DNA from 3 places in the Pseudomonas sp. PVC-3-1 genome. Region 2 is predicted to be linked to each of the others. Evidence: predicted binding sites of a transcription regulator. Region 2 holds the regulator's gene; each other region holds the start of a gene.
What was found. Region 2 encodes FliA, which starts transcription of late flagellar genes. Its sites were predicted from a motif close to CTAAAGTTTNNNNNNNNNNNGCCGNTAA; they were not measured.
Positions count from the first base shown of each region.

Region 1: the regulator FliA is predicted to act here: its motif matches at 1,795-1,822, upstream of motA (flagellar motor stator protein MotA).
Region 3: the regulator FliA is predicted to act here: its motif matches at 3,171-3,198, upstream of AC2T4A_RS26170 (flagellar protein MotY).

Region 1 is NZ_CM172023.1:1,714,134-1,719,588, reverse strand. Features, by position in the region: gene motB (flagellar motor protein MotB) at 1-884, opposite strand, end outside; gene motA (flagellar motor stator protein MotA) at 887-1,738, opposite strand; gene AC2T4A_RS07925 (HDOD domain-containing protein) at 1,859-3,382, shown strand; gene rhdA (thiosulfate sulfurtransferase) at 3,553-4,368, shown strand; gene asd (archaetidylserine decarboxylase) at 4,372-5,241, shown strand; gene AC2T4A_RS07910 (HPP family protein) at 5,318-5,455, shown strand, end outside.
Region 2 is NZ_CM172023.1:2,968,743-2,974,197, forward strand. Features, by position in the region: gene flhA (flagellar biosynthesis protein FlhA) at 1-787, shown strand, start outside; gene flhF (flagellar biosynthesis GTPase FlhF) at 799-2,109, shown strand; gene fleN (flagellar synthesis regulator FleN) at 2,274-3,101, shown strand; gene fliA (RNA polymerase sigma factor FliA) at 3,098-3,847, shown strand; gene AC2T4A_RS13955 (chemotaxis response regulator CheY) at 4,045-4,419, shown strand; gene AC2T4A_RS13960 (protein phosphatase CheZ) at 4,439-5,221, shown strand; gene AC2T4A_RS13965 (chemotaxis protein CheA) at 5,254-5,455, shown strand, end outside.
Region 3 is NZ_CM172023.1:5,690,355-5,695,809, forward strand. Features, by position in the region: gene gloA (lactoylglutathione lyase) at 225-617, opposite strand; gene AC2T4A_RS26165 (argininosuccinate synthase) at 774-1,991, opposite strand; gene AC2T4A_RS26170 (flagellar protein MotY) at 2,124-3,134, opposite strand; gene pyrC (dihydroorotase) at 3,273-4,319, shown strand; gene rnt (ribonuclease T) at 4,316-4,996, shown strand; gene AC2T4A_RS26185 (peroxiredoxin) at 5,241-5,455, opposite strand, start outside.

The DNA of each region.
Region 1 (5,455 bases), 1.3 Mb from region 2:
TTGTCGCCTCCGCCATCCTGACCTTCGATGGCACGTTGGGCCTTCTTGGTCAGGACGATGATGTCAATGCGACGGTTCACCGGGTTGAGCGGCTGGTCGCGGTCGAACAGCGCGGACGAGGCGTAGCCCACCACGCGGGCAATCTGGTCTTCCGGGTAGCCACCGGCTTCCAGCGCGCGACGCGCGGCGTTGGCGCGGTTAGCCGAAAGCTCCCAGTTGCCGAAATCGCCGTTGCCGGCGTAGGGCTTGGCGTCGGTGTGGCCGCTGATACTGATCTTGTTCGGCACCTGCTTGATGGTCTCGGCCAGCGCCAGCAGGATGTCCTCGAAGTACGACTGCAAACGCGCACTGCCCAGGTCGAACATCGGCCGGTTGTCCGAGTCGACGATCTGGATGCGCAGGCCGTCCTGGGTGATCTCGAAGAGAATCTGGTCCTTGAAGCGCTTCAGGGTCGGGTTCTCGTCGACCTTGTTCTGCAATTCCTGCAGCAGCAGCTCCAGACGCTCCTTTTCCACCTGCTCGGCGACGTCCTGAGCCTGCTGCTCGGTAATCTTGGCGTTCTCGTCCGGATTGATGCGCGTCTCATCGGCGTCCGGCTGTGCCTGGATCTGCGGGTTCAGCGTCTTGTCCGGCGCCGGCGTCGGCGTGCCGCCCAGGTCAATGACGTAGGGGCTGGCGCTCTCGGTAAAACCGATCGGGTCCTGGAAGTAGCCGGAGATGGCCTTCTTCTGCTCCGGCGTGGCCGAGGACAGCAGCCAGAGCACCAGGAAGAACGCCATCATGGCGGTGGCGAAGTCGGCGAAGGCGATCTTCCAGCCACCGCCATGGTGGCCAGCGGCATAGCGCTTGATGCGCTTGACGATGATCGGCTGGTTGTTATCCATGCTTAGCGACCACGTACCGCCTGTTCCAGCTCACTGAAGCTGGGACGGTGTGCCGGCAGCAGCACCTTGCGGCCAAATTCGACGGCCAGCGACGGCGGCATGCCGGAGGCAGACGCCACCAGGCAGGCCTTGATCGCTTCGTAGAGGTTCAGCTCTTCCTTGGCGTCGTGCTCCAGGGCGTTGGCCAGCGGGCCGACGAAACCGTAGGCGGCGAGAATACCGAGGAAGGTACCCACCAGCGCCGCGGCGACGTGGTGGCCGATCTCGGCCTGGCTGCCCTGACCGAGCAGGGCCATGGTGATCACGATGCCCAACACCGCGGCGACGATACCGAAGCCCGGCAGGGCGTCGGCGACGCGGGTCACGGCGTGGGACGGATGTTCGAAGTCTTCCTTGAGGCTGCCCAGTTCCATGTCGAACAGGCCCTCGAGTTCGTGGGGCGCCATGTTGCCGGAGGACATGATGCGCAGGTAGTCGCAGACGTACGCGGTCATGCGTTCGTCCTTGAGCACCGCCGGGTACTTGCTGAAGATCGGGCTGGCAGCCGGATCCTCGACATCGGCCTCGATGGCCATCATGCCTTCGCGGCGGCTCTTGTTGAGCACTTCGTAGAGCATGCCCAGCACTTCCAGGTAGAAGGTGTGGGTGAAGCGGTTGCCGAACATCTTCGGCGCCTTCTTCAGCACGGTCATGAAGGTGCTGCCAGGGTTGGCCTGGAGGAACGCGCCCAGCGCGGCGCCGCCGATGATCAGCACTTCGAACGGCTGGATGATGGCCGCGATCTTGCCGCCGGAGAGCATGTAGCCGCCGAGCACGCTACCCAGAATGACGATGATGCCGATGATTTTTGCCATGGGGACCGGACTGAAACTGTGAACAGAAAGGAGGCATGATTCCCGCCTCCCTGTTGTTATCGGAGATTTCGGGCAAGACTATAGGCCGAAAACACTAAAAACCAGTTCGGCGCCTTACGCATGTCAAAGCAAATGCTTCATCCAGAGCGTCTCAAGGCCTGGCTCACGCAGCTGGAAAATCTGCCTTTGCCGGTTCCGCTGGAGCAGCGCGATGATATTCGCCGTGCGCTGAACGACAGCCGCCGCTCGATCCGCGACATCGCCGAACTGCTGCAGGACGCGCCAACCCTGGCCTTCGCCATCCTGCGCGAGGCCAACCGCGCCGAGAGCGCTCGGAGCAATCCGGCGGAAAGCCTGGAAGTCGCCCTTAACCGCCTGGGCCTGACCCGCGTCACCCAATTGCTCGACAGCCTGCCGGCGATGCCCGAAGCGCAGATGCCCCGCGCCCTGAGCCAATTGCTGCTGATCAGCCGCCATGCCATGCAGCAGGCCAGCGGCCTGTTCGCCAACCGCCTGGCGCGGCTGTGGCAGGAAATCCACTGGGGCAGCCTGTTCACCCTCGCCCCGCTGTGGGCACTGGCCAGCGCCAGACCGGAACTGATGGAAAGCTGGCAGCGCCAGGTCTACGGCCTGGGCCGCTGCAGCAGCGAAGTCGAAGAGGAACTGCTCGGCACTCGCCTGCTGCCGCTGTGCCGCGCGCTGGCCGACAACTGGCGGCTGCCGGATTGGGTCGGCCAGGGCTACGCCCTGCTCAGTGACGACAAGCGCCTGCTGGTACGCGCGCTGCACGTTGCCCACACCGAACACGAACCGCTCGGCCAGCAGCAACGCCTGGACGCCGACCCGGAATTGCAACGCTGGCTGACCCGACCAGCCAACACCATCCTGCTGGCCAACAGTCTGGCCATGGCCGCGCACCAGTCCTGGGGCGGCGTGCACATGCTGCGCTGGCAGCGCCTGACCAGCCTTTATCTGCAGATGCCGCTGGAGGAACTGCAACAGACCGTCCACGGCCTCGCCGCGCAGAGCGCCCGCCGCCATGCCCGCCCACTCCTCTGGCACCCCGCCGAGGCGCTGCTGTGGCCCTGGGATGCGCGCCGCTGGCTCAACGGGCCGAAGGCAGAGGAACCGGCCAAGGCACCGGACACCCTCGCCGAATGGCGCCAGCACTGCACCCGCCTGATGCAGACGCCCAGCCCCTTCGGCAACGCCGTGCAATTGCTCGACTGCGCCACCGCTGCGCTGCAAGCCTGCGGGCTGCAACGCGGGATGATCCTGCTGGCCGACAAGGGCGGCAGTTGGTTGCAGGCGCGCCGGCACTTCGGCCTGGACGGCGAGATTGGCGACTTCAAGCTGGAAGTCGCCGCCAGCCCGGTGCTGCGCAAACTCCTGCAACAACCCGGGCAACTGCGCCTGAGCCCGGCCAACATGGCCGAGTTCTCGGCACTGATACCCGGCTCGCTGAAGGCGCTGCTGCCCAGCGAACATCTGCTGCTGCGCTCGCTGGGCAACGGCGCGCGAGTGGTCATGCTGGTCGTCTCCGACCGTCATGGACAGCCGCTGGCTGACTTGCACGCTCAAGCCTTCGGCCGCACCGTGCAGTGCATCGAGCACGCGGTGAAGCAGATGGCGCGGGGTTCCTGATCCGCGAAAGGTTTGCGCCCCGCCGTCTCCCCTTTAAACTAACCGCCCTCAGAACCCGTTCAACGTCTCGCCGAGTGCAGCTCAGGCAGACATTGGACAGCTTCTCACGGGGTAGCCCAAGGCGCCTGCTCGCCTTGCCTCCCCCACCTTTTCCGCCGGGAGTCTCCGTCATGTCCGCCTTCTCCGCCCTGCCCCTGGTGATCGAACCGGCTGACCTCGCCAGCCGCCTCGACGCCCCCGAGCTGATCCTGGTCGACCTGACCAGCGCCGCACGCTACGCCCAGGGCCACATCCCCGGCGCCCGTTTCGTCGCCCCCGCGCGTACCCAATTGGGTGGCACACCGGCTCCGGGCCTGCTGCCGGCCAAGGCCGACCTGGAAGCACTGTTCGGCGAACTGGGCCACAACCCCGATGCTGTCTATGTGGTCTACGACGACGAAGGCGGCGGCTGGGCCGGCCGCTTCATCTGGCTGCTGGACGTGATCGGCCACGACAAGTACCACTACGTCGATGGCGGCCTGCACGCCTGGCTCGCGGACAACCTGCCGCTCTCCGAGAACGTCCCGGCACCGGCCGGCGGCCCGCTGCCGCTGACCCTGCACGACGAACCCACCGCCACCCGCGAATACCTGCAGAGCCGCCTGGGCGCCGCCGACCTGGCCATCTGGGACGCGCGCAACCCCAGCGAGTACAGCGGCCAGAAAGTCCTCGCCGCCAAGGCCGGCCATGTGCCCGGCGCCGTCAATTTCGAATGGACCGCCGGCATGGACCCGGCCCGCGCCCTGCGCATCCGTACCGATATGCCGCAGATCCTCCAGGACCTGGGCATCACCAAGGACAAGGAAGTGATCACCCACTGCCAGACCCACCATCGTTCCGGCTTCACCTACCTGGTGGCCAAGGCCCTCGGCTATCCGCGGGTCAAGGGCTATGCCGGTTCCTGGTCGGAATGGGGCAACCATCCCGACACCCCCGTAGAGGTTTAAGGAATGTCGTTCAAAGATCGTCTGTTCATCCTCGCCCAGTACCTGCTGCCGCATCACCTGCTGTCGCGCCTGATCGGCTGCGCCGCGGAATGCCGCGCGCCCTGGTTCAAGGACCGCCTGATTCCCTGGTTCGCCCGCCGTTACCGGGTGGACATGCGCGAAGCCCAGGTCGAGGACCTGCGTGCCTATGAGCACTTCAACGCCTTCTTCACCCGCGCCCTGAAAGACGGTGCTCGTCCGCTGGACGAAACCGCCGACGCGGTGCTCTGCCCCGCCGACGGCGCCATCAGCCAGCTCGGCCCGATCGAGCATGGTCGCGTATTCCAGGCCAAGGGCCACAGCTACAGCCTGATGGAGCTGCTGGGCGGCGACGCCGAGCGCGCCGCGCCCTTCATGGGCGGCGAGTTCGCCACCGTCTACCTGTCGCCCAAGGACTACCACCGCGTGCACATGCCGCTGGCCGGCACCCTGCGCGAGATGGTCTACGTGCCGGGCCGCCTGTTCTCGGTGAACCAGTTGACCGCCGAGCAGGTGCCGGAGCTGTTCGCCCGCAACGAGCGCGTGGTCTGCATCTTCGACACCGAGCGCGGGCCGATGGCCGTCGTGCTGGTAGGCGCGATGATCGTCGCCTCCATCGAAACCGTGTGGGCCGGCCTGGTGACTCCACCCAAGCGTGAGCTGAAGTCCTTCTCCTACGACGAAGCCTCCCGTGCGCCGATCCACCTGGAGAAAGGCGCCGAGCTGGGCCGCTTCAAGCTGGGCTCCACCGCCATCGTGCTGTTCGGGCCGGAGCAAGTAAGTTGGGCGGAAAACCTCGCCGCCACCAGCGCCGTGCGCATGGGCGAGCGCCTGGGTGGTGCGCGCCAGGGCTAAGGCCCGCTCTCCATAAGGCGGGCGGCCAACGAGTCGCCCGCCACTGCTTTTCGCCTCATCGTGCCAGCTCCCTGCCATGAAACGCTTTCTGCACCTGATGGGCTGGCGCGCCAACGCCACCAGCCATCTTGAAAAATGGCTCTCCGCAATCGGAGCGCTGTGCGGCATCGCCGCCATCTATGCCGTCACCCACTGGGTCCTGCCCAGCGAAGCG
Region 2 (5,455 bases):
GGCGATCAACCCCGGCCAGGTGTTCGGCACCCTCAATGGCATCGCTGGCAAGGACCCGGCCTTCGGCCTGGAAGCGGTATGGATCGAGGCTTCGCAGCGCGACCAGGCGCAGTCCCTGGGCTACACCGTGGTGGATGCCAGTACCGTGGTTGCTACCCACCTGAACCAGGTGCTGCACAAGCATGCCCACGAGTTGCTCGGCCACGAGGAAGTCCAGCAACTGATGCAGCTGCTGGCCAAGACCTCGCCCAAGCTCGCCGAAGAGCTGGTGCCGGGGCTGATTTCCCTGTCGACCCTGCTCAAGGTGCTTCAGGCGCTGCTGCAGGAGCAGGTGCCGGTACGCGACATTCGTACCATCGCCGAAGCCATCGCCAACGTGGCAGCGAAGAGTCAAGATCCCGCCGCGATGGTGGCGGCGGTTCGCGTCGCGCTGTCCCGCGCAATCGTGCAAACCATTGTGGGACTAGAGCCGGAGCTGCCTGTGATCACTCTGGAACCCAGGTTGGAACAGATATTGCTCAACAGTCTTCAGAAGGCCGGACAGGGCTCCGAAGACGGCATGTTGCTGGAACCCGGAATGGCCGAAAAGCTGCAGCGCTCGATGGTTGAGGCGGCGCAGCGTCAGGAGATGCTTGGCAAGCCGGCGATTCTGCTGGTGGCAGGTCCCATCCGCGCGATGATGTCGCGATTCGCCCGGATGGCGGTTCCCACCATGAACGTGCTGGCCTACCAGGAAATCCCGGACAACAAACAAGTCACGATTGTTGCCACCGTTGGGCAGAATTGAGGTCCAAGACCATGCAGGTAAAACGCTTCTTCGCCGCTGATATGCGTCAGGCCATGAAACTGGTCCGTGACGAACTGGGCCCGGATGCCTCGATCATCGGCAATCGCCGTGTCGCCGGCGGCGTGGAGCTGACCGCGGCGCTGGATTACCAGGCCCCGGTGGCTGCCAGCAAGCCGAACCCGGCGCTGGAAGCCGAACTGCGCAAGACCCAGGCGAAGATCGCCCAGGCCAAGGCGGACCTGTCGGCCCCTGCCCGCGCAAGCGATGGTGTGCGCAAGGACCGTCAAATGTACGGCACCCAGGCGCCGCGTCGCAGCGCTGCCGAGACCCTCGCCGAAGCCATGGACGCTCCGGTCGCCCCGGCGCCCGCCGCTGCCGGCCAGCAGGCGCTGGAAGCCATGCGCTTCGAGCTCAACGGCCTGCGCGAACTGATTGAAGTGCAGCTGGGCTCGATTGCCTGGAACCAGTTGCAGAACCAGCGTCCGAAACAAGCCAACCTGTGGCGTCGCCTGCAACGCATGGGGCTGCCGGCCGATCTGTCGCGCAACCTGCTGGAGCGCGTGGCGTCCATCGCCGACCCGAAGCAGGCCTGGCGCATGCTGCTGGCGCACCTGGCGCGCTCGATCAATACCGCGGAAATCGACCTGCTGGAGCAGGGTGGCGTGATCGCCCTGGTCGGCCCGGCCGGCATGGGCAAGACCACCACCCTGGCCAAGCTGGCTGCCCGCTACGTGCTGAAATATGGCGCGCAGAGCATTGCCCTGGTGTCCATGGACAGCTTCCGCATCGGCGCCCAGGAGCAGATCAAGACTCTCGGCCGTATCCTCAATGTGCCGGTGACCCTGGTCGATCCGGGCCAGTCGCTGATCCAGGCCATGGCGCCGCTGGCGCGCAAGCGCCTGGTGCTGATCGACACCGCCGGCCTGCCGGCCAACGACCCGGCGCTGCGCATGCAGCTCGAAGCGCTGTCGTCGCTGAGCCTGAACGTGAAGAATTACCTCGTGCTGGCCGCGACCAGCCAGAGCCAGGTGCTCAAGTCCGCCTGGCAGAACTATCGTTCCTGTGGGCTGGCCGGGTGCATCCTGACCAAACTGGACGAAGCGGGAAGCCTCGGCGAAGCTCTGGCTCTGGCTATCAGCCAGCATCTCCCGGTAGCCTATCTGGCTGACGGGCCGAAGATCCCGGATGACCTGCATGTGGCACGCGCGCACCAGTTGGTGAGTCGTGCGGTGAGCCTGCAGTCGCCCGAAGAGCCCTGCGAAGACGCCATGGCGGACATGTTCGCCGGTCTTTACCAACAGCCGGTGCGTCGCGCCAGCTGAAGATTGTGAGCCCCGTGTGGGGCGTGGGGTGGCCGCTTGGGCCGCCCAAGCGATGCGGATGCTCTGTTAGACGATCCGCGAGCGCCGGAGGCGGTAGAGCACTGCAACCGGATTAGCCGAAACGCCAGAAGCGTGACGGTCGAACGACGAGACAAGGTATTGATATGGGTATGCATCCCGTTCAGGTAATCGCGGTCACTGGTGGCAAGGGTGGCGTAGGCAAGACCAACGTGTCAGTGAACCTGTCGCTGGCGCTGGCCGATCTCGGCCGCCGCGTCATGCTGCTGGACGCCGACCTGGGCCTGGCCAACGTTGACGTGCTGCTGGGCCTGTCGCCCAAGCGGACGCTGGCCGACGTGATCGAAGGCGAATGCGACCTGCGCGACGTGATCCTCCAGGGGCCCGGCGGCATCCGCATCGTCCCGGCGGCCTCGGGCACCCAGAGCATGGTGCACCTCACGCCGATGCAGCACGCCGGCCTGATCCAGGCCTTCAGTGATATCAGCGACAACATCGATGTGCTGGTGGTGGATACCGCTGCCGGCATCGGCGATTCGGTGGTGAGCTTCGTCCGTGCCGCCCAGGAAGTGCTGCTGGTCGTTTGTGATGAACCCACGTCCATCACCGATGCCTACGCTTTGATCAAGCTGCTCAATCGCGACTACGGCATGACCCGATTCCGCGTGCTGGCGAACATGGCCCACAGCCCTCAGGAAGGCCGCAATCTGTTCGCCAAGCTGACCAAGGTCACCGACCGCTTCCTGGACGTGGCGCTGCAGTACGTCGGCGCCATCCCCTACGACGAGTCGGTGCGTAAGGCCGTGCAGAAGCAGCGTTCGGTGTATGAGGCGTTTCCGCGCAGCAAGGCTTCCCTGGCCTTCCGTGCGGTGGCGCAGAAGGTCGACAGCTGGCCGCTGCCGGCCAACCCACGAGGGCACCTGGAGTTCTTCGTCGAGCGCCTGGTGCAACATCCCACGGGTTCGGCCGTATGACCGCGGCCTCCGGAGCGCGTATGTACAGCAAGGCACAGGCGCACAACTCCCAGGAACTGCTGATCCAGAAACACGCCCCTCTGGTGAAGCGCATCGCCTACCACCTGCTCGGCCGCCTGCCGGCCAGCGTGCAGGTGGAGGACCTGATGCAGGCCGGCATGATCGGCCTGCTGGAGGCAGCGAAGAAGTACGATCAGGGCAAGGGCGCGAGTTTCGAAACCTACGCCGGCATCCGCATCCGTGGCGCCATGCTCGATGAGGTGCGCAAGGGCGACTGGGCGCCGCGTTCGGTCCACCGCAACACCCGCATGGTCAGTGACGCCATCCGCGCCGTCGAGGCGCGCACCGGACGTGACGCTAAAGATCAGGAGGTTGCTGCCGAACTCAATATGAGCCTCGAAGATTATTACGGCATCCTCAGCGACACCCAGGGCAGCCGTCTGTATAGCTTCGATGACATGTTGCAGGACGGCGACCAGGGTAGCGGCTTTGCCGAAGACGCATCGCACCACGACAACGAGCCGTCCCACGGGCTGGAGGATGAACGCTTCCAGGCGGCCCTGGCCGACGCCATCACCAAGCTGCCCGAGCGTGAGCGACTGGTGCTGGCCCTGTACTACGACGAGGAACTCAACCTCAAGGAGATCGGCGAAGTACTGGGCGTCAGCGAGTCCCGCGTCAGCCAGTTGCACAGCCAGTGCGCCGCGCGCCTGCGTTCGCGTCTGGCGGAGTGGCGCGCTCGCTGAGCATCGGGTAGTTTCGCGTCGACTGCTTCTGAGAGGCAGTGCTGAAGGGATTTTCCTTAGGCAAGTTATAGGCTTACGAATTTTTGGGTGACGTTCCTTTGACGCGCCCACAGCAAAGAGCGCACGGCGCTCAATGAATTGACGGCACGCCCGCCAGGGCGCGTTTGGTATCGATGGAGGCAGGTTTGGACAAGAACATGAAAATTCTCATCGTGGACGACTTTTCCACGATGAGGCGCATCATCAAGAACCTCCTGCGGGACCTGGGGTTCACCAACACCGCAGAGGCCGACGACGGCACCACTGCGCTGCCGATGCTGCACAGCGGCAACTTCGACTTCCTCGTTACCGACTGGAACATGCCCGGCATGACCGGCATCGACCTGCTCCGTGCAGTCCGCGCCGACGAGCGTCTGAAGCACCTGCCGGTGCTGATGGTCACCGCCGAAGCCAAGCGCGACCAGATCATCGAAGCGGCTCAGGCCGGGGTCAACGGCTATGTGGTCAAGCCTTTCACCGCTCAGGTGCTGAAAGAAAAGATCGAGAAGATTTTCGAGCGGGTCGGCAGCTGAGGCTGACCAAGAGGGCGTCATGGATTTCAACGAATCCGCGGGTGACTTCGAGTCGACCCTGAAAAAACACGCGCGCGAATTGGTCGACTGCCTCGAACGCGGCGAAGTCCAGACTGCCGTGCAGCTGATCTCCGAGCTCAACCAGGCGCGCGATCGCGGTCTTTACCAGGAAGTGGGCAAGCTCACCCGTGAGCTGCACAACGCCATCGTCAACTTCCAGATCGACCCCAGCTCGCCACGCGCCCAGGAAGTCTCGCAGATCGCCGACGCCACTGACCGCCTGTCCTACGTGGTGACGATGACCGAGAAAGCGGCCAATCGCACCATGGACCTGGTGGAAGAGTGCACCCCGGTGGTCATGCACATCGAGACCCAGGCCAAGGAACTGCAGGAAGACTGGTCGCGCTTCATGCGCCGCGAGCTGGGTCCCGAAGCCTTCCGCGACCTCGCCAAGCGTGTCGAGCAGTTCCTCTACATCAGCGCCCAGGACAGCCGAAAGCTCTCCGCGCACCTGAACGACATCCTGCTGGCGCAGGACTTCCAGGACCTTACCGGGCAAGTGATCAAACGCGTCACCAAGCTGGTGACCGAGGTCGAATCGAACCTGGTGAAGCTGGTCTGGATGGCAGGGCAGGTCGATCGCTACGCCGGCATCGAGCATGACCACGAGAGCATGCGCGACGCGGTGGAAAAAGAAAGATCGTCCAAGGGTGAAGGTCCGCAGATTGCTGCCGATACAAGAAAGGACGTCGTGTCCGGTCAGGACGATGTCGACGATCTGTTGTCCAGCCTTGGTTTTTAAGCGTCCGCTGACGCTGTAGAGGGAGCACCCGAATGAGCTTCGACGCCGATGACGAAATCCTCCAGGACTTCCTGGTGGAGGCCGGCGAGATCCTCGAGCTACTGTCCGAACAACTGGTCGAGCTGGAAAGCCGTCCGGAAGACATGGACCTGCTCAATGCCATCTTCCGTGGGTTCCACACCGTCAAGGGTGGGGCGGGCTTCCTCCAGCTGAACGCGCTGGTCGAGTGCTGCC
Region 3 (5,455 bases), 2.7 Mb from region 2:
GGCCGTCATTGCCGGGAGCGTCGCGGCGGGGATTCTCCGGCCCGCAGCGCGCTCCTTCTGACTGTGACAAGCGAATGGCGGAAACTGCTTCCGCAATCGACGCGTCCGACGTCGATGCCTCTTGAGTATGAACGCTGCAGTGACTTTCTGATGACAGCCGGAAAAGAAAAACCCCGCCGGTGTGGGCGGGGTTTTCCAAGGACGCTTCGACGACGGTCGACGGATCAGTCCTTGCGCTGCGGACTCAGCAGCTCGATCTTGTAGCCGTCCGGGTCTTCGACGAAGGCCAGGATGCTGGTGCCGTGCTTCATCGGGCCCGGCTCGCGGGTGATCTTGCCGCCGCGCGAACGGATGTCCTCGCAGGCCTTGTAGACGTCGGCCACTTCCAGGGCGATGTGGCCGTAGCCGGTGCCCAGCTCGTATTTGTCCACACCCCAGTTGTAGGTCAGCTCGATGACGCTATTGTCGTCCTCGTTGCCGTAGCCAACGAACGCCAGGGTGAACTGGCCGTCCGGATAATCCTTGCGGCGCAGCAAGGTCATGCCCAGGACTTCGGTGTAGAAGGCGATGGATTTGTCCATGTCGCCGACGCGCAGCATGGTATGCAGCAGTCTCATCGATTCTTTCCTCATCAGGTGCCCGGAGTGCGGGCTTATAAACACAAACCCCGGCTCGTGGCCGGGGATTGTTGTTCTTTTCGTAGGAGCGAGCTTGCTCGCGAACCGCGCAAAAAGCAAAAGCTTCGCGAGCAAGCTCGCTCCTGCAAGGTCCGCTTAGAACAGCTTGCGGCCCTTGTTCGCGGCGATACGCATGCGCAGCGCGTTGAGCTTGATGAAGCCAGCGGCATCGGCCTGGTTGTAGGCGCCGCCGTCTTCCTCGAAGGTCGCGATGTTGGCATCGAACAGCGAGTCGTCGGACTTGCGGCCGACCACGATGACGTTGCCCTTGTACAGTTTCAGGCGCACGACGCCATTCACGTGTTCCTGGGAGGCATCGATCATCTGCTGGAGCATCTCGCGCTCCGGGCTCCACCAGTAGCCGGTGTAGATCAGCTTGGCGTAGCGCGGCATCAGCTCGTCCTTCAGGTGAGCGACTTCGCGGTCCAGGGTGATCGACTCGATGGCACGGTGCGCCTTGAGCATGATGGTGCCGCCGGGGGTCTCGTAGCAGCCGCGGGACTTCATGCCGACATAACGGTTCTCGACGATGTCGAGACGGCCGATGCCGTTGGCGCCGCCGATGCGGTTCAGCTCGGTCAGGACCTGGGCCGGACTCATGTCCTTGCCGTCGATGGCGACGATGTCACCCTTGCGGTAGGTCAGCTCGATGTAGGTCGCGGTGTCAGGGGCCTTCTCCGGGGAGACGGTCCACTTCCACATGTCCTCTTCGTGCTCGGTCCAGGTGTCTTCCAGCACGCCGCCTTCATAGGAGATGTGCAGCAGGTTGGCATCCATGGAGTACGGCGATTTCTTCTTGCCGTGGCGCTCGATCGGGATGTTGTGGGCTTCGGCGTAGTCCATCAGCTTCTCGCGGGACAGCAGGTCCCACTCGCGCCAGGGAGCAATCACTTTCACGCCCGGCTTGAGCGCATAGGCGCCCAGTTCGAAGCGAACCTGGTCGTTGCCCTTGCCGGTGGCGCCGTGGGAGATGGCATCAGCGCCAGTGGCGTTGGCAATCTCGATCAGGCGCTTGGCGATCAGCGGACGGGCGATGGAAGTACCCAGCAGGTACTCGCCTTCGTAGACAGTGTTGGCGCGGAACATCGGGAACACGAAGTCGCGGACGAACTCTTCTCGCAGGTCCTCGATGAAGACCTCTTTCACGCCCATCTGCTTGGCCTTGGCGCGGGCCGGTTCGACCTCCTCGCCCTGACCCAGGTCGGCGGTGAAGGTCACCACTTCACAGTTATAGGTATCCTGCAGCCACTTCAGAATTACGGAGGTGTCCAGGCCACCGGAATACGCCAGGACTACCTTCTTCACGTCCGCCATGCCACTCAACTCCACGGGGGTTGTCACGAAAGGGACCGATTCTACTGTCCGCTCGGAATAATTTACAGAGGGGCGACAGCTTTTGACGACAAAGCGACAAATACTATCGTCGGTGCGACCCGCCGCCGCAGCTTAACCCTTGGGTACTGCGGGCGGCGTGGCAGGCGGGTTGGAGGCGCTGGCGGCAGGCGTCGCGGGCGCGCCCTGCGCAGGAGCGTTGGCGGCGGGAGTCGGTGCGGTGGGAGCGGTTGCGGCAGGTGCAGGCGGAGCCTCAACAGCCGGCTGCTCAGCCACCGCCTCGCGGGACAGGTTCACCGTCACCCGGCGGTTCTTCGCGCGGTTGGCGGCGGAGTTGTTCTTCACCAAGGGGTAACGCTCGCCATAGAAACGCACGGTGATCTGCGCTTCCGCCACGCCGTTGGCCTTGAGGTACTCCATCACGGCGATGGCGCGTCGGCGCGAGGCTTCACGGTTGGCCAGGCGGTTGCCGGTGTTGTCGGAGTGACCGTCCAGTTCGATGCGATTCACCGTCGGGTCGGCCTTCATGTACTGCAGGATGATGTCCAGTTTGGCGCGGCCCAACGGGTCGACCTCGGTGCCGCCGTCCGGGAAGCCGACCTGGCTCTGGCGCACCTGGTCGAAGTTGACCGGAAGCATCTTCGTCGAACAGTCCTGGAACTTCGTGTAACCATCCGCGAAACGCGTCGGCATCAGCCGCACCAGCAGGGTCTCGCCGGTGCGCGTGCGGTGGCGCACTTCCGGCGCGCGGCCCTCCAGCAGACCGCCGAGCAAGCGCCCGGCCTGCTGCTGCGTACTGTTGAACGGAACATCGCCCGCACCCACCTGCACAGACCCCAGGTTCAGGTCACCCTGCCCCGGCCGCCACGGTGGCGCGGCCGCCAGCAAGGTCGCCGAGCCACTGCCCAGCCAGCCCGTCTGCGGTTTGAGGCGGAAGGTTGGCTGCTCACCGGCGCGCCAGACGAACTCGCCCAGGCCAAAACCGGCCACACTCTGCGACAACCGGCACTCGAACTGGTCGCCCTCTACCGTCCATTGCGCACTTTCCATGCGCGTCTGAAAGGTCAGCGCCCAGGCCGGAAGGCTCGCACAAAGAGTGAGGAGAAGTAGAGATGGCTGGCGCACGGTGGCATCCACACAGGTAAATAGGCGTCCCAGATTCTATCGGTCGGCCTCGGCAAAACTTGATAGCGAGTGCCGGCGGCGGGCTTTTCCGGTAGCATTTCACCCTCTTCCCGCTGCAACCGCACCCCTGGAATCCGCATGTCCGACCGCCTGACACTCCTGCGCCCCGACGACTGGCACATCCACCTGCGCGACGGCGCCGCACTCGCGCAAACCGTCGGCGACGCCGCCCGCACCTTCGGCCGCGCCATCATCATGCCGAACCTGGTTCCGCCGGTACGCAACGCCGCCGAAGCCGACGCCTACCGCCAGCGCATCCTGGCTGCCCGTCCGGCCGGCAGCCGCTTCGAGCCGCTGATGGTGCTGTACCTCACCGACCGCACCAGCGCAGAGGAAGTCCGCGCTGCCAAGGCCTCGGGCTTCGTGCACGCCGCCAAGCTGTACCCGGCCGGCGCCACCACCAACTCCGATTCTGGCGTGACCAGCGTCGACAACATCTTCCACGTGCTTGAAGCCATGGCCGAAGTCGGCCTGCCGCTGCTGGTGCACGGCGAGGTGACCCGTGCCGAAGTCGACGTGTTCGACCGCGAGAAGCGCTTCATCGATGAGCACCTGACCCGCGTAGTCGAGCGTTTCCCGACCCTCAAGGTGGTCTTCGAGCACATCACCACCGGCGATGCCGCCGCCTTCGTCAAGGCCGCCCCGGCTAACGTCGGCGCCACCATCACCGCCCACCACCTGCTCTACAACCGCAACCACATGCTGGTCGGCGGCATCCGCCCGCACTTCTATTGCCTGCCGATCCTCAAGCGCAATACCCACCAGGAAGCCCTGCTGGATGCAGCCGTCAGCGGCAGCCCGAAGTTCTTCCTCGGCACCGACTCGGCCCCCCACGCGCGCCACGCCAAGGAAGCGGCCTGCGGCTGCGCCGGCTGCTACACCGCCTACGCCGCCATCGAGCTGTACGCCGAAGCCTTCGAGCAGCGCAAGGCGCTGGACAAGCTGGAAGGCTTCGCCAGCCTGCACGGCCCCGACTTCTATGGCCTGCCGCGCAACAGCGACCGCATCACCCTGGTCCGCGAAGAATGGGAAGCACCGGCATCCCTGCCCTTCGGCGACTTCGACGTGGTCCCGCTGCGCGCCGGTGAAAAACTGCGCTGGCGCCTGCTGGAGACCGAGGCATGAGTGACGAGAACGAAATCTTCGAAGAAGAACTCGACGGTTCCTTCCCGCCCGGCCCGCGCCACCCGATGGCGCGCCGTTTCCGTGGCTACCTGCCGGTCGTGGTGGACGTTGAGACCGGCGGTTTCAACGCCGGCACCGACGCCCTGCTGGAAATCGCCGCCGTCACTATCGGCATGGATGAGAGCGGCTACCTGTTCCCCGAGCACACCTACTTCTTCCGCGTGGAGCCTTTCGAAGGCGCCAACATCGAGCAGGCTGCGCTGGAGTTCACCGGCATCAAGCTGGACCATCCGCTGCGCATGGCGGTACCGGAAGAACAGGCGCTGACCGAGATCTTCCGCGGCATTCGCAAGTCGCTGAAGTCCAATGGCTGCAAGCGGGCGATCCTGGTCGGGCACAACAGCAGCTTCGACCTCGGCTTCCTCAACGCGGCGGTCAACCGCAGCGGCGTGAAGCGCAACCCGTTCCACCCGTTCTCCAGTTTCGACACCGCGACCCTTGCCGGCCTCGCCTACGGTCAGACCGTACTGGCCAAGGCCTGCCAGACCGCCGGCATCGAGTTTGACAACCGCGAGGCCCACTCGGCGCGCTACGACACCGAGAAGACCGCAGAGCTGTTCTGCGGCATCGTCAACCGCTGGAAGGAATTCGGCGGCTGGATGGAAGACGAGGACTGATCCTCTCTTCCTGATCCCATGACAAAGCCCCGCTCAGGCGGGGCTTTTTCTTTCCTGCACGCAGGGCTTGCCGGCTTCCTGTAGGAGCGAGCTTGCTCGCGAACCACCGCCCGGTGAACGTCAGACCTGGCCGCTATGCACACCTGATCCCTTGTTCGCGAGCAAGCTCGCTCCTACGAAAAGCAATCCTGCGCGCCCATGAAAAAGCCCCGCCGAAGCGGGGCTCTTTCATCACCGGACAGCCTTACAGCTTGCCGGCGTGTTCGGCCAGGTAGGCGGCGACGCCTTCAGGCGAGGCGGCCATGCCCTTGTCGCCCTTCTTCCAGTTGGCCGGGCAGACTTCGCCGTGCTCCTCGGTGAACTGCAGGGCATCGACCAGACGCAGCAGCTCGTCCATGTTGCGGCCCAGCGGCAGGTCGTTGACGATCTGCGAGCGCACCACGCCGTTCTTGTCGATCA